3 regions of the Chelatococcus sp. CO-6 genome follow, and region 3 is predicted to be linked to each of the others. Evidence: predicted binding sites of a transcription regulator. Region 3 holds the regulator's gene; each other region holds the start of a gene.
The links. The regulator PhoB, encoded in region 3, activates phosphate uptake and scavenging genes when phosphate is short. The targets are predictions, from matches to a motif close to TGTCATNNANCTGTCAT.

Region 1 (6,983 bases), 2.0 Mb from region 3:
TCCCCGTGTGCGCGCAGGCGCTGTCCGATTGCATCCGTAGTGGCCGCGGCGTCGGCCGCAAAACGTTGGCGCATGTCGGCGGCCATCATGCGCTCGGTGATCGTGCGGGCCGTGAAGGTTGCAGCCAGCCCCACCACGAGTACGGCGGCGGCGACGACGCCGCTCCGATAGGTCGCAGGTATCAGATGGTCTTTTCCCACCACTCGCTTTTCCGGCCAATGTCGCAGATTACGCCACGGGATGAAGCACTATGGGCGACGAACATTGACACTTGGTTGAGCGCCGCCTCGCGGCCATGAGGCCATGCGGACGAGCATCAGGATGTCGACCCGTCGCGTCTTGGTCGCTGCTTGACATGCAGTCATTTACCTGCATATTTCATTCTCACGGACGGGTGAAGCGGATGGACGCGGACAAGGTTTTCAAGGCGCTCGGGGACCCGACACGCAGGAGGCTGCTGGACCTTCTTTGCGAAAGGAACGGGCAAACGCTCGGGCAGCTCTGCGAAAAGCTGGACATGGCCCGGCAATCCGCCACGCAGCACCTCGACATATTGGAGGCGGCCAATCTGGTGAGCACGGTCAGGCGCGGCCGGGAAAAGCTGCATTTCATCAATCCCGTGCCGCTCCACGAGGTCTACGAGCGGTGGGTCCGGAAATTCGAACGCCAGCGGCTCAGCCTGCTGCACGACCTGAAGAAAGAGCTCGAAGGAGATGAGCAATGACCACCGAGACAACCAGCTTCGTCTACGTGACCTATATTCTCTCGACACCGGAAAAGGTGTTCGAGGCCATCACGAAACCGGAGGTCGCACGGCGCTACTGGGGCCACGAGAACGTTTCCGACTGGAAGGCCGGATCGACATGGAAGCATATCCGCGCCAATGACGAGCGGACCGTCGAGCTCGTCGGCAAGGTCATGGAGGTCTCGCCGCCGTCCCGCCTCGTCATCACCTGGGCGAATGCCTCGCAGGCGGCCGATCCGGCAAGCCACAGCCGGGTCACCTTCGAGATCGAGACATACGAGAACATGGTCCGGCTGACGGTCACCCATGACGAGCTCGAGCCGGGCAGCGGCATGGACAAGGGCATCAGGCGCGGTTGGCCGGTCGTCCTCTCCAGCCTGAAATCCTTCCTCGAAACCGGGCGCGGGCTCGACGTCTTCGCCAAGCCGAAGGCGGCCTGATCACGGGTGATCTGCAGACTTTTCAGGGAGAGCCGTGATGAAGCGCTACACCGGCGGATGCGCCTGCGGGGCGATCCGCTATGAGACGGCCAGCCGGCCGATCTTCGAGAACCATTGCCAGTGCCGGGACTGCCAGAAACGGAGCGGCACTGGCCACGGCTCCTACCTGACCTTCCCCCGGCGAGCCGAGGTGACCGTCACGGGCGAGGCGAAAAGCTGGAGCGTCAAGGGCGACAGCGGGAACGAAAAGATCCACGCCTTCTGCCCGACCTGTGGAACGCCGGTCTATCTCACCTTCCCGGCCATGCCGGACCTCATCGCGGTCCACGCGGCGAGCCTGGACGACCCGGGCCAGTTCACCCCGCAGGTGGTCACCTACAGCATCCGCGGCCTTGCCTGGGACACGATCGATCCCTCGTTGCAGAGGTTCGAGCGCATGGCTCCCTGACGTGATGATGGGCGCGGGCCGGGCGGCTGGCCGTTCAGCAAGGCGTCCCCCGGCCTAGGGGCCGACGATGAGCTGGATCCAGGTGTCGAGAAAGCGGGTGCGCTTCAGAGGATCGAGAAAGACGAGAAGTTCCGGGCCGAGCGCGACGGTCTGCCGGATGCTGTCGGTGCGGCCGGGCGTGAGGGGAGGGCCGGCGCCGATACCGCCGGCCTCCAGCGCCCGGGCGCCGTCGCGGCCCACGATGAGATCGAGCGCGCGCCGGGCGCCGAAGGGGTTCGGGGCACTGTTAGGAATGGACACCGTCCAGGGCACGGAGACGGTATAGTCCTCGGGCACGACGATCTCGATCGCCGCCCCGCGCGCGATAGCGGCCTGGGCGGCCGACAGCGGCACGTTGTAGGCGAGGTCGAGCTCGCCGGCCGCCATGGCCTGCAGGAGTTCGCCGGCATGGTCGAAGATGCGCACCTGCGCGGCGCCGAAGCCGCGCGTCACCCGCCAGAAGAGCGGCGAGCGCAGTGAATCCTGGGCCGCGGCGACATAGCTGACGCTGTCGATGCCGATATTGACGAGGCCGACCCGGCCGGAGAGGCGCGTCGCCGCTCGCTCCAGCAACTGGGCGAGCGCAATGCGGCTGCGCGGCACCTCGGGGCCGGGCAGGGCATCCTTGCGCACGACGATCACTGACGGATCGGCCGCGACGGCGAACACCTCGCCGCGCCAGTGGATGGGCGGGTCGCCTCCCGCCGGCTGGGCCGTGTGCGAGATGACGTAGCCCTCGTTGGCGAGCTGCACGGCGAGGTCCGGCGACGACAGGAGCAGGAGATCGGGCGAGCTGGCGCCGGCCGCCACGGCGATCACGCCGAGGGCGGCCTCGGTGGGCAGAACGGCGCGGTAGTCCACCGTCGTGCCGGGATCGTTCGCCTCGATGGCGGCGATCAGCGGCGCCATCTGTTCGGCCGGCGCCGTGCCGAGGATGGAGAGCTTGGCCTGTGCCGCCGCCTGAAGCGGCAGGAGCGCTGCAACAAGGACGATGGGGAGCGCCAGAGCGATTGCGGTGCCGCCGCCCGGAGGGCGGGGCCGCTGGTCTGCGAGCGGCAGTCTCACCAAGGCGCACAGGCCGCCGCCCTCGCGCGGGGCGAGCGTCACGTCGCCGCCGCAAGCGCGCGCCACGGTGCGCGCGATCGGCAGCCCGAGGCCGGAGCCGGGCGTCGTCTCGTCGCCGCGCACGAAGCGCTCGAACACGCGCTCGAGCAGGTCGGCATCGAGGCCGGGGCCCCGGTCGAGCACCTTGAGCCGCGCTTCGCCGGCCTGGCAGGTGAGGGACACCTCCACCGGGCCCGCAGGGGCATGGACGAGGGCATTCTCGACGAGATTGCGGACCATCTCGCGCAATACGAACGCGTCGCCCCGCACGGGCACGGGTTCGCCATGGCAACCGGCCAGGCGAAGGCGTTGCGCCTGCAGCGGATCGATGCGGCGCACGGCCTCCTGCACCGTGGCGGCGAGGTCGACGATGGCGCGCGGCTGCGCTTCGAGCCGGTGCAGGATCGTGGCGTCGCTCAGGATCTGGCTCGCCAGCACGCTGGCGTTCACCGCATTGACGTGGATGCGGGCTAGCCGCTCGCGCACGCTTCCGTCCGGCGCCTCGTCGAGCGCTACCTCCGACTGGGCGCGGATGTTGGCGAGCGGTGTGCGCAGCTGGTGGGCGGCATCCGCGGTCACGCGCTTGAGCCCGTCGAGCGTCGAGCCGAGGCGGTCCATGAATTCGTTGAGCGCGGCGACGAGCGCACGCACCTCGCGCGGCACGGGTCCCCGGATCGGTGCGAGGTCCGACGCCGCACGGCCGCGGATGTCGGCCTCGACCACGCCGAGGGGCAGGAAGGCGCGCCGCACCGCAAGCCAGATCAGGCAGAAGGCGACGAGTGCCACGGCAAGCGTCGGGAGGAGTGCGTTGCGCGTCAGCTGGCCGGCGAGCTGCTGGCGAGCCTCCCGGGTTTCTGCGACCAGCACGTCGACCCATCCGCTGCCGCTCGTGCCGGCGTGGTAGCGCGCCACGGCGGCGATCCGGATGGGCGTGCCGCGATAGACGCTGTCGTGGAGGCGCGGTTCGGGCGTGCTGGCCTGCGGCACCTCGAGCCCGAGCGTCGGCGAGCCGGTGACGAGCCCGCCGTTCGGCGCCACCACGCGATAGAAGATGCGGTTGAGCCGCGAGGTGCCGAGGATGGCGAAAGCGGCGTAGGGAATGTCGACCGTGACGTCCCCCTCCTGGATCTCCACGGTATCGGCGATGGACAGGGCCGCGGCGGCGAGCACCCGGTCGAACGCTTCATCCGCGGCACGCACGGCGTAGACGCGGATGGCCATGAAGAGCAGGAGCCCGATGACGGCGAGCACAGCCGCCGCCCCGGCCATGACGCTGCGGCGGATCGAGCGGTCCTCAGGCAAGCGGAGCGTCCCCGTCGCCGGTGCGCAGGAAATAGCCGACGCCGCGCTGCGTCACGATCTCCGTCCCGCAGCCCTCGAGTTTGCGGCGCAGGCGCGAGACCAGCAGTTCCACGGCATTGGGCGAGCCCGTGTCGTCGTGGCCGAACAGGTGTGCCACGAGCCGCTCCTTGCTCACCGGCCGGCCAACCCGCGCCATCAGCAGTTCGAGCAGGCCGAACTCGCGCCGGCCAAGCTCCACCAGCGCGCCGCCCACCATGGCGGTGCGCGAGACGAGGTCGATGGACAAGTCGCCATAGCTGATGAGCGATTGCGCCTCGCCCATGCGGCGGCGCAGGAGCACGCGGATGCGGGCCTCGAGCTCGCGCAGGTCGAAGGGCTTGACGAGGTAGTCGTCGGCGCCGAGGTCGAGCACGCTCACCTTGTCGTCGATCTCCGCCCGGGCGGTGATGACGAGGACGGGCATGGTCGTGCCGGAGCGGCGCATCTCGCGCAGGATGGAAAAGCCGTCCCGCCCCGGCAGGTTGATGTCGAGCACCACGAGGTCCACCGGCTCGTGGGCGGCGAATTCGGCGCCCTCGTCCCCGTCGGCGGTCCAGACGACGCCATGCCCCTCACGCTGCAGCCGGGCGACGATCGCCTCGGCGAGGTCGGCAGAATCCTCGATCAGCAGAATCCGCATTTTTCATGACGGTGCGTTGACAGGCTTATGACAGCGAACCGAGCCTAGCCTATCGCCCGTCAATGACAAGCACTCGGCGTCGCCCACAAGGCGCGACCGGCGGACAAGCGAGGAAACGCACATGATTCGCAACCTATTCCTGACGCTGGGCATCACTGCCGTGGCCGCGGCATCCTTCTCTCCCGGTCCGGCCCGGGCCGACGAGTGCGCCAACCGCGGCGAGCTCGACACGCTCTATTGCGACGCCGACCGGGACCTCGTGGCCGATGCGCCGACCGATCCCGCCAAGTGGCGCGATCCGTCGGCCCTGGTCTGGGCCTACACCCCGGTCGAGGATCCTGCCGTCTACGCCAATATCTTCAAGCCGTTCACGGAGCATCTCGAGGCCTGCGTCGGCAAGCGCACCGTCTACTATCCTGCGCAGTCCAACGCCGCCCAGATCGAGGCGATGCGCTCCGGCCGGCTGCATTTCGCCGGCTTCTCGACGGGGCCGACCGGCTTCGCCGTCAACCTGGCCGGCGCCGTGCCGTTCGCCGCCAAGGGCGTCGGCGAGCAGGTGCGCGGCTATCAGCTGCTCGCCATCGTCAAGACGTCGAGCCCTTACGAGAAGCTGTCGGACCTCAAGGAAAAGCGGGTGGCGCATACGTCGCCTTCGTCCAACTCGGGCAACCTTGCCCCCCGCGTGCTGTTCCCCGAGGAGGGGCTGACGCCGGAGCAGGACTACAAGCCGCTGATGTCGGGCGGGCACGACAAGTCGGTGCTCGGCGTCGGCTCGGGCGACTACGACATGGCCGCCGTCGCCTCCGACGTCTTCGAGCGCATGGGCGTGCGCGGCACCGTCAAGTCCGAGGACTTCCGCGTCATCTACCGCAGCCCGGTGTTCCCGACGTCCTCCTTCGCCCACGCGCACGACCTGAAGCCCGAACTCGCGGCCAAGCTGCGCGAGTGCTTCTTCTCCTTCCGCTTCACGCCCGAGATGCAGAAGGAGTTCAACGGCGACGACCGCTTCCTGCCCATCACCTACAAGGACGACTGGGCCGTGGTGCGCGACGTGGCCGAGAAGTCCGGCACGCCCTACAACAAGGCTGCCTACGACGCCGAGGCCAAGCGGGAGGCCGAGGCCCTCGCCAAGCGCAAGCAGCAGAAGTAACCGCCGACAATGAGCCGATCGGCCGGGCCGAAGAGCCCGGCCGATCGCAGCCATGCATCCGCCGGCCTTCGAAAATCGCGCTGCAGACGCGTGCCGTCGGCGCGGGCAGGGCGCTCTGCGCCGTTTCACCTTTCACGACGATCGTTCCAGGGATCGCCCCATGACACATGCTGCGTCCGCCGCAACGCCCGCCGAGGGATCGGCCGGCCTTCTCGCCATCCGTCATCTGCGCAAGGAATACCGGGCCGGCCAGCCGGTGCTCAAGGACATCTCGCTCGACATCGAGGGGCGGGGCGTCACCGCCATCATCGGGCCTTCCGGCACCGGCAAGTCGACCCTCATCCGCTGCATCAACCGGCTGGTCGATCCGACCTCGGGCGAGATCTGGTTCGAAGGCCGCGACCTCGCGCGCCTGCGCGGTGATGCGCTCCGGCTCGCGCGCCGGCGCATCGGCATGGTGTTCCAGGAGTACAATCTCGTCGAGCGCCTCAGCGTCATCGAGAACGTGCTGTCGGGGCGGCTCGGCTACGTGCCTGCCTGGCGTGCCTTCCTGCGCCGGTTCCCGGCCGACGACGTGGCACGCGCCTTCGACCTCATCGATGCCGTGGGCCTCGGCGAGGACTTCGCCACGCGGCGGGCCGACCAGCTCTCCGGCGGGCAGCGCCAGCGCGTGGGCATCGCCCGCGCCATCATGCAATCGCCCGGCCTGATCCTCGCCGACGAGCCCACGTCCTCGCTGGATCCCAAGACCTCCGTCGAGATCATGGAACTGATGGCGCAGATTTCCCGCGAGCGCTCCATTCCCATCGTCATCAACATCCACAATGTCGAGCTCGCCCGCCGCTATGCGCAGCGCATCATCGGCATGTCGCGCGGCGAGGTGGTCTATGACGGCTCGCCTGACGGCCTCGGCGACAGCCACCTGAAGGAGATCTACGGCGGGGAGGACTGGCTATGAGCGCCCCGGCCGCACCGGGCCGGCTGCGCCCGCCCGCCTTTCCCGCCAACTGGCCTGCGCGCCTCGCCTGGGCCGGGCTCGTCATCTACACGATCTACGCGACGAGCGTGCTCGACGT
Region 2 (6,983 bases), 1.7 Mb from region 3:
TCGCGAGCGCCTCCAGAAGCACGATGCCGAAGGTATCCGTCAGGCTCGGGAAGACGAAGACGTCGCTCGCCGCATAGACCTCCGCCAGCTTCTCGCCCGTCAGCGTGCCGAGGAAGCGCGCCTGCGGGAAGCTCTGCTGTAGGCGCGCGCGCGCCGGCCCGTCGCCCACCACCACCTTCGTGCCCGGCAGGTCGAGCTTGAGGAAGGCCTCGATGTTCTTCTCCACCGCGACGCGGCCGACATAGAGGAAGACGGGCCCGGGCACGCCGAGCGCGCCGCGCATGTCCGCGCGCGGGCGGAAGAGGTCGGCATCGACACCGCGCGACCAGCGCATGATATTGGCGAAGCCGCGCGCGCCGAGCTCCCGCTCGAGCGTCGGCGTGCTCACCATGACGCCCGCGCCGGCATTGTGGAAGCGGCGCAGGGCGGCATAGCTCCAGCGCTCGGGGACCGGCAGGCGCGCCGCCAGATACTCCGGAAAACGCGTATGGTAGCTCGTCGTGAAGCCGCGCCCCTCGGCGAGGCAGACGCGCCGCATGGCGAGCCCGATCGGCCCCTCCGTCGCGATATGGACGAAGTCCGGTTTCAGCTCGGCGAGCATGCGGCGCAGCCGGCGGGTGCCGGCGAGCGCGAGGCGGATTTCGCCGTAGGACGGCAGGGGCACGGTCGTGAAGGCGTCGGGCGTGACGAAATGCACGTCCGCCCCGAGCGAGCAGGCATGGGCCGCCACGTTCTCCAGGGAGCGCACCACGCCGTTGACCTGCGGGCGCCAGGCGTCGCTGGCGATGACGACGCGCATCATGCCGCCACCCTCGCCGCCTTCGCGGTGCGCGGGGGCTGCTCGGTAACCGGTTCGCCCGCCATGGCGGCGCGCTGCGGCATCCGTCCGGACCAGTTGAGGATCTCGAGGCTTCCGTCGTAATGCTCGACGAGCGCGGTGCAGGATTCCACCCAATCGCCGGTGTTCACGTAGCGCACGCCGAAATCGTCGTGCATCGCGGCGTGGTGGATGTGGCCGCAGATGACCCCGTCCACCTCGTGCCGCCGCGCTTCGGAAGCGAGCAGTTCCTCGAAGCGGCCGATGTAGTTCACGGCGTTCTTGACCTTGAGCTTGGCCCAGGCCGATAGCGACCAGTAGGTCAGGCCGAGCCGCCGCCTGACGACGTTGAGATAGGTGTTGATCGTCAGCGCCGCCCCGTAGGCCCAGTCGCCGAGAAGCGCGAGCCACTTGGCGTGGCGTACCACGAGGTCGAAGTGATCGCCGTGGATGACGAGATAGCGCTTGCCGTCCGCGGTCTCGTGGATGGCGTGCTCGACGATGTCGATGCCGCCGAAATTGCTGCCCACATAGTCGCGCAGGAACTCGTCGTGGTTGCCGGGCACATAGATGAGGCGCGCGCCCTTGCGCACCTTGCGTAGCAGCTTCTGCACCACGTCGTTGTGGGCCTGCGGCCAGTACCAGCCCGACTTCAGCCGCCAGCCGTCGATGATGTCGCCGACGAGGAAGACCGTGTCGGCATCATAGTGGCGCAGGAAATCGATCAGCAGCTCCGCCTGGCAGCCCTTGGTGCCGAGGTGGACGTCCGAGATGAACAAGGTCCGGACGCGGACAGCGTCGCTTTCTTGGGACACGGGGCAGATCCGTCCGTCTGATCGCGTTGGCCCTAAAGAGCCGATTCACATCTCACTTTGATGACGCGCCCTGTTCCCGTGCCCCCTGCGCATGACAGGCTTGCCCCGGACGGCCTTGGGCAAGCCCCTGTTTCGTGGTTTGGTTACACCTGCATCCAAGGCGGCAGACAGTCGTGAATCCCCTCCTAGGTATCGGCCTCAAGGTCCTCTCGGCGCTTTCGTTCACCCTGATGTCCGCTGGCATCAAGATCGTCAGCACAGAGTTTCCGACCGGGGAGCTCGTCTTCTTCCGCTCCGCCTTCGCGCTGGTGCCGCTCCTCCTGTGGCTCGGCTGGCGCGGCGAGCTGATCGACGCGGTGCGCACGAAGAACATCCTCGGCCATGCCCGCCGCGGCGTCATCGGCTCCACGGGCATGTTCTGCGGCTTCTTCGCCCTGTCGTTCCTGCCCCTGCCCGATGCCATCTCGATCGGCTACACGGCCCCGCTCATCGTCGTCATCCTCGCGGCACTCGTGCTGAAGGAAACGGTGCGGGTCTACCGCTGGACGGCGGTCGCCGTCGGCTTCGTCGGCGTCCTCATCATGCTCGCCCCACATTTCCAGTCGAGCGTGCTCGTCAACGGCTTCGGCGATGGCGCGGCCATCGGTGCCGTCTTCGCGCTGGTCGGGGCCTGCTGCGCGGCGGGGGCGACGGTGGAGGTGCGCCGGCTCATCAGCACGGAGAAGACCGGCGCGGTCGTCTTCTACTTCTCCATGCTGACGACGCTGCTCGGCCTGTCCACCATCGTGCTCGGCTGGAATGCCCCGACCTTCACCGAGTTCTGCATCCTCGTCGGCATCGGCATCCTCGGCGGCCTCGGGCAGATCCTGCTGACGCAGAGCTACCGCTATGCCGACGCCTCGCTGGTCGCCCCGTTCGAATACACGACGATGATCTGGGCCATCCTCATCGGCTGGTTCGTCTTCGGCGAACTGCCGGTGCCGGCCGTCATCGCCGGCTCGTCCATCGTCATGGGCTCCGGCCTCTTCGTCATCTGGCGCGAGCATCGCCTCGGCCTCGAGCGCCGCCGCGCCAACGCCGCGGCCCCGCCGCGCGCCACCTGAGCCGCGCTTGCATTGCGCGGTGAGCCGCCTTAAAGCCACACTGATCTCCTTGGGGTGCCCATAAGGCCGGGCTGAGAGGCGCAACGCGTCAACCCACCGAACCTGAACCGGGTCGTGCCGGCGGAGGAATGCGAGATGCGAAACGACGGGCCCCCGCCCGGGCGGACGGACAGGACCATGCGATCCGGCGATTTCTCCGCCCACGTCGCCCACGAGATCCTCGTGCGGCTGCGCGAGCGGCAGCCCCGCGTCCACGCCATCACCAACGCGGTGGCAAAGAACTTCACCGCCAACATGCTGCTCGCAGCCGGTGCCGTCCCGTCGATGACCGTCGTCGCCGACGAGGTCGCCGACTTCACGCGCCGCGCCGATGCGCTGCTCGTCAACCTCGGCACCCTCGATACGGAGCGCCGCGCCGCCATCCCGCTCGCCATCGCGGCGGCCGAGGACGCGGCCCTGCCCTGGCTGCTCGACCCGGTCTTCGTCGACGCCTCGCCCCGTCGCCTCGCCATCGCCCAGCAGCTTCTCGCCCGCAAGCCGAAGGTGCTGCGCGCGAACGCCTCCGAGTTCGAGGCCCTGGCGCGCCGGCCCGCGGACCGCAAGGGCGCCATGGATCTTGCCCGCGAGCGCGGCTGCATCGTCGCCCTGACCGGGCCGACGGACATCGTGACCGACGGCCGGCGCTCGATCACCATCGCCAACGGACATCGGCTCATGGCCCGGGTCACGGCCATGGGCTGCGCGGCCACCGCCGTGGTCGCCGCCTGCCTCGCCGTGAGCGACGATGCGCTTCTCGCCACGGCCTCGGGACTCGCCATCATGGGCATCGCCGGCGAGGTCGCCGGCGAGAAGGCCGGCGGGCCCGGCACCTTCCCGCCCCTGCTGCTCGACGCGCTCGACACGCTGGACGACGCAGCCATCGCCGCCCGGCTGAGGTGCGAGCAATGAAGGTCGACCTCAGGCTCTATGCCATCCTCGATCCGGAGCGCACGCGCGGCCGGGACCTGGCCGACCTCGCCCGTGCGGCGGCCGCGGGCGGCGCAACCCTCGTCCAGTACCGCGACAAGCACGCCGGCACGCGCGACCTCGTCGCCCGCACCCGCGCGATCGGGGCGGCCCTCGCGGGCACCGGCGTGCCGCTCCTCGTCAACGACCGGGTCGACGTCGCGCTCGCCGCCGGCGCGGACGGCGTCCATGTCGGCCAGGACGACATGCAGGCCGAGGACGCCCGCCGCCTGCTCGGTCCGCAGGCCATCGTCGGCGTCACGCTGAAGGCGCCGGCACATGTCGCGGAGCTCGCCACCCTGCCGGTCGACTACGGCTGCATCGGCGGGGTCTTCGCCACCAGGAGCAAGGACAATCCCGATCCGCCGGTCGGCCTCGCCGGTCTCGCGCGGCTCGTCGACAGCGCCCGCGGAGCACGGCCCGGCCTGCCCGTCGGCGCGATCGCCGGCATCGATGCGACCAACGCCGCCGCCGTCATCGGCGCGGGCGCCGACGGCATCGCCGTGATCTCGGCCGTCTTCATGGCGGAGGACGTGGAGGCGGCGGCGCGCAACCTGCGCAGCATCGTCGACGGGGCGCTTGCGGCTCGCGGCGCGACCGACGCCGGACGCTGAGGGAAGGAAACACGGAACCATGGCAGCGATCGCTGTGACCATCGCCGGCTCCGATTCGAGCGGCGGCGCCGGCATTCAGGCCGATCTCAAGACCTTCTCGGCGCTCGGGGTCTATGGCGCCAGCGTGATCACGGCGCTGACGGCGCAGAACACGCTCGGCGTGCAGGCGATCCACGACGTGCCCGCCGCCTTCGTGGCGCAGCAGATCGATTCGGTTTTCTCCGACCTTTTCGTGCGCGCGGTGAAGATCGGCATGCTGTCGCAGCCCGACGTCATCGCCGCCGTCGCCGAGGGGCTCGACCGCCACGGCGCGACGCGCATCGTCGTCGATCCCGTCATGGTGGCGACGAGCGGTGACCGGCTGCTGGCGCCGGCCGCCGTCGACAACCTGCGCAGCCTGCTGCTGCCCCGTGCCCTCCTCGTCACGCCCAACCTGCCCGAGGCAGCCGCGCTCGTCGACATGCCGGTGCCGCACGACGAGGCGGCGATGCGGGCCGTGGGCGAGCGCATCCTGGCGCTCGGCCCGAAGGCCGTACTCGTCAAGGGCGGCCACGGCTACGGCGCCGACAGCACCGACCTTCTCGTCACGCCCGATGGTGTGCACCGCTTCTCGGCACCGCGCGTGGCGACCAAGAACACGCACGGCACCGGCTGCACCCTCTCCTCCGCCATCGCCGCCCAGCTCGCCCGCGGCGCGACGCTCGAAGAAGCGGTGGCCGGCGGCAAGGCCTATGTCAGCGCGGCGATCGCGGCGAGCGAGCGGCTCGCCATCGGCGCCGGCCACGGCCCCGTCCACCACTTCCACCAGTGGTGGGGCGACTGAACATGAGCAAGGACAAGGGCAACGCCATGCGGACCAACCGCCGCCGGCTCCTCGCCGGCAGCGGCCTTATGGCCGTCGGCATCCTGTCGGCCCCAGCCGTCGTGCGGGCCGAGACACGCCGGCGCTGGCGCATGGCCACCTCCTGGCCGCGCAACCTGCCCGGCCCCGGCATCTCGGCCCAGCGCCTCGCCGACCGCATCGGCGCCGCCAGCGGCGGGCGCCTCGTGATCGATGTCTTCGCCGCCGGCGAGATCGTGCCCGCCTTCGAGGTCTTCGACGCGGTGGCGGGCGGCGTGGTGGAGATGGCCCACACGGCCGCCTTCTACTGGCAGGGCAAGATGCCGGCTGCCGTCTTCTTCACCAGCGTGCCCTTCGGCCTCGGGCCGATCGAGCATCTGGCCTGGATCGAGATCGGCGGCGGCCAGGCGCTGTGGGACGAGCTCTATGCGCCTTCCGGCGTGCGCGCCTTCCTCGCGGGCAACACCGGCCCCTCGATGGGCGGCTGGTTCCGCAGGGCGATCGACAGCCCCGACGACCTCAACGGCCTGCGCATCCGCGTCCAGGGCCTCGGCGGCGATGTCTTCCGCCGCCTCGGCGCGACGCCCGTGACGCTGCCGCCCGGCGAGATCGCGACCAGCCTGTCGACCGGGGCCATCGATGCGGTGGAATTCCTCGCCCCGTCGAGCGACCTTGCCCTCGGGCTGCACCGGGCCACGCAGCTCTATTACGCGCCGGGCTTCAACAAGCCGAACGGCGCCGGCGAATGCCTCGTCTCGCTCAAGGCGTGGAACGACCTGCCCGACGATCTGCGCGCCATCGTCCGCGACGCCTGCCGCGCCGAACATGCCGAGGCCCTGGCCGACGCCGCGCGCCTCAACGGCGAGGCGCTCAAGGTGCTCGTCGAGCGGCACGGCGTGCGCACGCCGCTGTTCCCCAAGCCGGTGCTCGATGCAGCGCGCGATGCGACCGGCGACATCCTCGCGAGCATCGCCGCGACGAGCCCGCTCGCCGGCAGGATCGCCCAGAGCTACGCCGCCGCGCAGGAAGGCGGCCGCGCCTGGGCCGGCCTTGCCGCCGGCATGGCAGCAGCACTCGCGACGCACTGATCACCCACACGTTGACGGCCCGGATGCAGTCGGCGCTTGATCCGCCGCCTCCGGTCGGCCACATTGCGTCCGACCTTTCAAACATCCGTCCGCTTTAGCGGAACGCAAGGACCTGTCGCATGGCCGTCGAAGGCAAGGATCGCAGCAAGGCTCTGGAGGCTGGCGCCCAGATACTCTCGGGCCAGCTCGGCAAGACGGTGCAGCGCCTGCGCAAGGCCTACAACCTGTCGCTGTCGGAGCTCGCCGAGCAGTCCGGCGTCGCCAAGTCGATCATCAGCCAGATCGAGCGCAACGAGACCAACCCGACGCTCGCCACCATCTGGCGCTTGAGCCAGGCGCTCGACATCTCCATCGACCGCGTGCTGTCGAGCGCCGACGACGAGCCCTTCATCCAGAAGTCCTCCCGCGCCGACACGCCCATCCTCGTCTCCGACGACGGCAAGATGCGGCTCGCCATCATCGGCTGGATCAAGACGGTGGAATGGCTGCAGTGGTACGACGTGCAGGCGGAGCCCGGCGCCGTTCTCGACTCGGACAGCCACCAGCGCGGCTCCGTCGAGTGCCTGTCCGTGCTCGAGGGCGAGTTCGAGGTCGAGGTTGGCGGCGTGGTGCAGCAGGCGAGGACCGGAGAGAGCCTGCGCTACCGCTGCGACCGGCCGCATACCGTGCGCTGCATCGGCAACGCCCCCGGCCGTGCGGT
Region 3 (6,983 bases):
GGCTCGATCACCGACGCGGCGACGGCGCTGCCGGTGCAGATCTACCTGTGGTCGGACCTGCCGGAGCCGCTGTTCCAGGCCAAGACGGCCGCCGCCATCCTGGTTCTGCTCGCTTTTCTCTTTATCATGAACGGGCTCGCCATCCTGCTGCGCCGCCGCTTCGAGCGCCGCTGGTGAGCCGCGTCCCGAGCCGAAGGGAGTTCTCTATGATGACGACGATGCCGAACATCGAGCTGGCCAAGGCCACGGCGGCCGAAGCCGCGGACGAGGCGGTGACGAAGGTCGTCGCCCGGGACGTCAACGTCTACTACGGCGACAAGCACGCCCTGCACGATGTCTCGATCGACATTCCCGAGAAGGCGGTGACGGCCTTCATCGGCCCGTCCGGCTGCGGCAAGTCCACCTTCCTGCGCTGCATCAACCGGATGAACGACACGATCCCGATCTGCCGCGTCAGCGGCCGCATCGAGATCGACGGCAGCGACATCTACGACCGGGGCCTCGACCCGGTGCAGCTGCGGGCGAAGGTCGGCATGGTGTTCCAGAAGCCGAACCCCTTCCCCAAGTCGATCTACGAGAACGTCGCCTACGGGCCGCGCATCCACGGGCTCACCAGTTCCAAGGCCGACCTCGACGAGGTCGTCACCATGAGCCTCAAGCGCGCCGGCCTCTACGAGGAGGTGAAGGACCGCCTCACCTCGCCGGGCACCGGCCTCTCCGGCGGGCAACAGCAGCGCCTGTGCATCGCCCGCGCCATCGCCGTCAATCCCGAGGTCATCCTCATGGACGAGCCGTGTTCGGCGCTCGATCCCATCGCCACCGCGAAGATCGAGGAGCTGATCGACGAGCTGCGCGAGAACTACACCATCGTCATCGTGACGCACTCGATGCAGCAGGCGGCGCGCGTCTCGCAGCGCACGGCCTTCTTCCACCTGGGCAAGCTCGTGGAGGAAGGATCGACGGAACAGATCTTCACGGCCCCGCAGGACAAGCGGACGCAGGACTACATCACCGGGCGCTTCGGCTGAGGCCGCCGCAGGAACAAGGATTGCCGACGATGACCGATCATATCGTCAGCTCGTACGACGTCGAGCTCGACACCCTGCGCAGCAAGATCGCCGAGATGGGCGGCATCGCCGAGAAGATGCTGGGCGACGCGACGATGGCCCTGGTGCGGCGCGATGCGGCCCTCGCCCAGGCGGTGATCGCCGTCGACGAGCGGCTCGACGCCCTGCAGCACGACGTCGAGGAGCGCGCCGTGCTCACCATCGCCAAGCGCCAGCCGATGGCGGTGGACCTGCGCGAGATCGTCTCCGCCATCCGCGTGGCAGGGGACATCGAGCGCGTCGGCGACCTCGCCAAGAACACCGCCAAGCGCGTCGTCGCCATCAGCAACGAGATGCAGCCGCAGAAGATCGTCGGCGGCGTGCAGCACATGAGCGACCTCGTGCAGGCCCAGCTCAAGGACGTGCTCGACGCCTATGCGCAGAAGGACACGGCCCGCGCGCTCGACGTGTGGCAGCGCGACGACCGCATCGACGCGCTCTACACCTCGATCTTCCGCGAGCTCCTGACCTACATGATGGAAGATCCGCGCAACATCAGCTTCTGCACGCATCTCCTGTTCCTCGCCAAGAACATCGAGCGCATCGGCGACCACACCACCAATGTCGCCGAGACCATCCACTATCTCGTCACCGGCAAGCCGCTCGCCGCCGAGCGGCCGAAGAGCGACGAGTCGAGCTTCACCACGGTGCCGGTCGCCGGCCAGCAGTAAGCGTCGATCACGCGTAACGGAAGGACCGATGGGACCTCGTATCCTCATCGTCGAAGACGAAGAGCCGCTCACACTCCTCCTGCGTTACAACCTCGAGGCCGAAGGCTACACCGTCGACGCCGTCGCCCGCGGCGACGAGGCCGAGGTGCGCCTGCGCGAGCAGGTCCCGGACCTCGTGTTGCTCGACTGGATGCTGCCGGGCCTATCCGGCATCGAGCTGTGCCGGCGCATGCGCGCCCGGCGCGAGACCGAGCGGCTGCCCGTCATCATGCTCACCGCCCGCGGCGAGGAGGGCGAGCGCGTGCGCGGCCTCGCCACCGGCGCGGACGACTATGTCGTCAAGCCCTTCTCGGTGCCGGAGCTGCTGGCGCGCGTGCGCGCGCTGCTGCGCCGCGCCAAGCCGGGCCATGTGGCCACCCTCCTCACGGCCGGCGACATCGAGCTCGACCGCGAGACCCGGCGCGTGCGCCGTTCCGGCCGCGAGCTGCACCTCGGCCCCACCGAGTTCAAGCTGCTCGAGTTCCTGATGCAGAGCCCCGGCCGCGTGTTCACGCGTGAGCAGCTGCTCGATGGCGTCTGGGGCCACGACGTCTACATCGACGAGCGCACGGTGGACGTGCATGTCGGCCGCCTGCGCAAGGCCATCAACCGCGCCCGCAAGCCCGATCCCATCCGCACGGTGCGTGGCGCCGGCTATTCCTTCGACGAGACCTTTTCGCACGCGGAGTGAGGGGCGGCGGTGCCGGCCGCCCGTCCGCTTCCTCGCCATCAAAGAAAAAGGCCGGAGCGTCGCCGCCCCGGCCTTTCGTTTATCTTAAAGCCCGCTGCGAGGCTCAGGAGCGCATCACCTTCTTCTCGCGCCGGCGGTCCGCCGCCGGCTGGTAGGCGATGCGCGCATGGTGCGCGCAATAGGGCATGCCGAGCAGGGAGCGGGCGCCGCAGAAGCGGAAGTCCGGCGTCGTCGGGTCGCCCATCGGCCAGCGGCACATGGCTTCCCGCAGCTCCATGATGGTGACGCGCTCGCTCAGCGGCACGACCACCTCTTCCTGCGGCTGGAACTGCTGCTGCGGCACCGCCTCGGTCTCGAGCTCCGGCGCTGCGGCGAGGGCCGTGTTGCCGCGCACGACGGTCTGGCCCGACGGCTGCGCCATGGGATGGCTCGGGCTGCGTGTGGGCGCCGCCTTGCGTGGCCGGGATGCCGCCGGGGCCGCCGACTTGGCGCGGCCGGAGAGGCCGAGCCGATGCACCTTGCCGATGACGGCATTGCGCGTCACGCCGCCGAGCTCGGCAGCGATCTGGCTGGCGCTGAGGCCCTCGGTCCAGAGCTTGCGCAGCAGCTCCACCCGCTCGTCGCTCCAGGTATTGCTCTGATCGCTCATCGCTCTCTCCGCCCGGCTCGTCTCGGCGCGCGCAAGGGAAGCGCGAAAGAGGCTCTCGCCTCGTCGCATCCTGCTGCAGGTAGCGCCGATAGGGAATTGGCCACACGATATGTCGTGGTCTGTGGCTCGGAAACTACAATATGAGGGAAGGCGCGAGCAAGGCTTCGCGCCGGCCGATCTGCGTTTTCCCCAAGATCATGACAGCAATCGGGCGCCGGCTGATCGATCGTATCAATGCGATTGAATTGACAGGCTCCGTGACCCATCTAAAATTGTGGACGGTGCCGCCCCTGCCCGGGCGGCACTTTGATTTTCGGGAAAATCCGAGGCGTCCGGCGGCAGGCCGGCGCCTCATCGCGGAGACGAGAGACGTGACTTCGCCGCTTCTGCAGACCTATGCGCGGGCCGACATCGAATTCGAGAAGGGCGAGGGCGCGTGGCTCGTGACGCGAAGCGGCGAGCGATACCTCGATTTCGGCGCCGGCATCGCAGTCAACGCCCTCGGCCATTGCCATCCGCATCTCGTCGAGGCGCTGACCGCGCAGGCCGGCAAGCTCTGGCACACGTCGAACCTCGTGCGCATCCCCGAGGGCGAGCGGCTCGCCCAGCGGCTGGTCGATGCCACCTTCGCCGACAATGTCTTCTTCACCAATTCCGGCGCCGAGGCGCTGGAATGCGCCATCAAGATGGCCCGGCGCTACCATTCGTCCAAGGGCCAGCCCGAGCGCTTCCACATCGTCACCTTCGAGGGCGCCTTCCACGGCCGCACGCTGGCGACCATCGCCGCCGGCGGCCAGAAGAAATATCTCGAGGGCTTCGGCCCCAAGGTCGAGGGCTTCGACCAGGTCGCCTTCGGCGACTGGGAGGCGCTCGAGGCCGTCGTCGGCCCGCAGACCGGCGCCATCCTCATCGAGCCGATCCAGGGCGAGGGCGGCATCCGCGCCGTTGCGCCCGAGGCGTTGCGTCGCCTGCGCAAATTCTGCGACGAGCGGGGCCTCCTCCTCATCCTCGACGAGGTGCAGAGCGGCGTCGGCCGCACGGGCAAGCTCTTCGCGCACGAATGGGCCGGCATCACGCCGGACATCATGGCGGTGGCCAAGGGCATCGGCGGCGGCTTCCCCATGGGCGCCTGCCTCGCCACCGCCGAGGCGGCGAGCGGCATGACCTATGGTGTGCACGGCACCACCTTCGGCGGCAACCCGCTCGCCATGGCGGTCGGCAATGCGGTGCTCGACGTGGTGCTGGCGCCCGGCTTCCTCGATCAGGTGGCGCAGACCGGCCTGCTCCTGAAGCAGCGCCTTGCTGCGCTCAAGGACAGGCATCCCGGTGTCATCGCCGAGGTGCGCGGCGAGGGGCTGATGCTCGGCCTCAAGCTCGCCGTGCCGAACACGGAATTCGTCGATGCGGCGCGGGCCAACAGGCTCATCGTCATCGGCGCCGGCGACAACGTGGTGCGGCTGCTGCCGCCGCTCACCATCGGCGAGGCCGAGGTGAGGGAGGCGCTGGAGCGCCTAGAGGCGACCGCCGCCGCCGTCGAGGCCGCCCGCTCGGCCGAGAAGGGAGCAGCGTGATGAGCGGCTCCGTGCGTCACTTCCTCGACCTCACCGATTTCACGCAAGGCGATCTGCGCCAGGTGCTCGACGCCAGCGCGGCGTTGAAGGCCGGGCGCCGCAAGGGCCAGCCGCCGAAGGAGAAGCCGCTCGCCGGCAAGGTGCTGGCGATGATCTTCGACAAGCCGTCGACGCGCACGCGCGTGTCCTTCGACCTTGCCATGCGCGAGCTCGGCGGCGAGCCGCTGATGCTGACGGGCAAGGAGATGCAGCTCGGCCGCGGCGAGACCATCGCCGATACGGCGCGCGTCCTCTCGCGCTATGTCGACGCCATCATGATCCGCATCCTCGACCACGAGGCGATGCTGGAGCTCGCCCGCCATGCCGACGTGCCGGTGATCAACGGGCTGACGAAGCGTTCGCATCCCTGCCAGATCATGGCCGACGTGCTGACCTTCGAAGAGCATCGCGGCCCGATCAAGGGCCGCACCGTCGCTTGGTCGGGCGATGCCAACAACGTGCTCGCCTCCTGGGTGCACGCCGCGGCGCGGCTCGATTTCACGCTCAACATCGCGAGCCCGCCGGAGCTCGCCCCGCCCGAGGAAGTCATCGCCTTCGCCCGGCGGGAGGGCGCGCGCGTCAATGTCACGAGCGATCCCTTCGCGGCGGTGGACGGCGCCGATGCCGTCGTGACCGACTGCTGGGTGTCCATGGGCGACGAGGACGAGGGCCGCCGCCACAACCTGCTCAAGCCCTACCAGGTCAACGGCAAGCTGATGGGCGCCGCTGCCAAGGGCGCCATCTTCATGCACTGCCTGCCGGCGCACCGGGGCGAGGAGGTGACGGACGAGGTGATGGACGGGCCGGCTTCGGTCGTCTTCGACGAGGCGGAGAACCGCCTCCATGCACAAAAGGGTATTCTGGCTTGGTGTCTGGGAGCAATCGCGTAATGGACATGGCTGCGCCGCCGGCCGGCGACGACCGCGTCCTGCCCTTCGCGGTGGAGGGGCTCGACGTGCGCGGCCGCGTGGCCAGCCTCGGGACGAGCGTCGACACGATCATCGCGCGCCACGACTATCCTGCCCCCGTCTCGCGCGTGGTCGGCGAAGCCGTGGTGCTGACGGCGCTGCTCGGTTCGGCGCTCAAGCTCGACGGCCGCTTCCAGCTGCAGACGCGCAGCGACGGGCCGATCGACATGGTCATCGTCGATTTCGATGCGCCGGGCCGGCTGCGCGCCTGCGCCCGCTTCGATGCCGGGCGCCTCGAGGCGGCCATCGCCGAGCGCGCGACGGCGACGGGCGACCTCATCGGCCACGGCCATCTCGCCCTCACCATCGACCAGGGCGGCGACATGAACCGCTACCAGGGCGTGGTGGCGCTCGAGGGGCAGAGCTTCGAGGAGGCGGCGCACCAGTACTTCCGCCAGTCCGAGCAGATCCCGACGCTCGTGCGCCTCGCCGTCGGCGAGGCGCTGGGCGGCGGCGACCATGCCTGGCGGGCCGGCGGCCTCATGGTGCAGTTCCTGCCGCGCTCGGCCGACCGGATGCGCCAGCCGGATCTCGATCCCGGCGATGCGCCCGAGGGGCACGATCCGGCGGCCGGGCCGGACGAGGACGATGCCTGGGTCGAGGCCAAGCTCCTCGTCTCCACGGTCGAGGATCACGAGCTGCTCGATCCGACGCTGACGCGCGAGCAACTGCTCTACCGCCTCTTCCACGAGCGCGGCGTGCGCGTCTTCGAGCCGCAGCCGGTCGAGGAGAGCTGCCGCTGCTCGTCCCACCGCATCCTCGCCATGCTCAAGCGCTTCTCGCCCGAGGATCGTGCCGACATGGTGGGGGACGACGGCCGCATCGGCATCACCTGCGAATTCTGCTCGCGCCATTACGACATCGATCCGGCGGATGTCGCGGAGGAAGCCGATGCCGGCTGACGAGCGCGGACGTCCGCGGGGCACGGACGGCTATGGCGAGAACGCCGAGGTGCTGGTGGCCCGTTACGAGAGCCTGTCGTTCCTCGACAACCATGCCGACATCCTGCACCTGCTGCCGGCCGCGCCGGCGCGCGTCGTCGATATCGGCGCCGGCTCGGGCCGGGACGCGGCGGGCTTCGCCCGCCTCGGCCACGAGGTCGTCGCCGTGGAGCCGACGGCGGAGATGCGCAGCCGCGGCGAGGAACTGCACCGCGACGTCGCCATCACCTGGCTCGACGATTGTCTGCCGGACCTCGCGGGGCTGCGGCCGATGGGCCCTTTCGACGTCGTCGCCATGACCGCGGTGT

Region 1: the regulator PhoB is predicted to act here: its motif matches at 4,774-4,790, upstream of phnD (phosphate/phosphite/phosphonate ABC transporter substrate-binding protein).
Region 2: the regulator PhoB is predicted to act here: its motif matches at 1,682-1,698, upstream of AL346_RS01345 (UDP-2,3-diacylglucosamine diphosphatase).

The regions. Positions count from the first base shown of each region.
Region 1 is NZ_CP012398.1:3,930,596-3,937,578, forward strand. Features, by position in the region: gene AL346_RS18390 (diguanylate cyclase) at 1-203, opposite strand, end outside; gene AL346_RS18395 (helix-turn-helix transcriptional regulator) at 404-724, shown strand; gene AL346_RS18400 (SRPBCC family protein) at 721-1,185, shown strand; gene AL346_RS18405 (GFA family protein) at 1,223-1,633, shown strand; gene AL346_RS18410 (sensor histidine kinase N-terminal domain-containing protein) at 1,688-4,078, opposite strand; gene AL346_RS18415 (response regulator transcription factor) at 4,071-4,757, opposite strand; gene phnD (phosphate/phosphite/phosphonate ABC transporter substrate-binding protein) at 4,879-5,907, shown strand; gene phnC (phosphonate ABC transporter ATP-binding protein) at 6,068-6,865, shown strand; gene phnE (phosphonate ABC transporter, permease protein PhnE) at 6,862-6,983, shown strand, end outside.
Region 2 is NZ_CP012398.1:251,676-258,658, forward strand. Features, by position in the region: gene AL346_RS01340 (glycosyltransferase family 1 protein) at 1-799, opposite strand, end outside; gene AL346_RS01345 (UDP-2,3-diacylglucosamine diphosphatase) at 799-1,632, opposite strand; gene AL346_RS01350 (DMT family transporter) at 1,806-2,735, shown strand; TPP riboswitch at 2,776-2,882, shown strand; gene thiM (hydroxyethylthiazole kinase) at 2,913-3,683, shown strand; gene thiE (thiamine phosphate synthase) at 3,680-4,354, shown strand; gene thiD (bifunctional hydroxymethylpyrimidine kinase/phosphomethylpyrimidine kinase) at 4,374-5,177, shown strand; gene AL346_RS01370 (TRAP transporter substrate-binding protein) at 5,180-6,283, shown strand; gene AL346_RS01375 (helix-turn-helix domain-containing protein) at 6,403-6,983, shown strand, end outside.
Region 3 is NZ_CP012398.1:1,977,616-1,984,598, forward strand. Features, by position in the region: gene pstA (phosphate ABC transporter permease PstA) at 1-177, shown strand, start outside; gene pstB (phosphate ABC transporter ATP-binding protein PstB) at 210-1,028, shown strand; gene phoU (phosphate signaling complex protein PhoU) at 1,058-1,777, shown strand; gene phoB (phosphate regulon transcriptional regulator PhoB) at 1,806-2,507, shown strand; gene AL346_RS09300 (GcrA family cell cycle regulator) at 2,611-3,156, opposite strand; gene AL346_RS09305 (aspartate aminotransferase family protein) at 3,528-4,727, shown strand; gene argF (ornithine carbamoyltransferase) at 4,727-5,656, shown strand; gene AL346_RS09315 (Hsp33 family molecular chaperone) at 5,656-6,636, shown strand; gene AL346_RS09320 (bifunctional 2-polyprenyl-6-hydroxyphenol methylase/3-demethylubiquinol 3-O-methyltransferase UbiG) at 6,626-6,983, shown strand, end outside.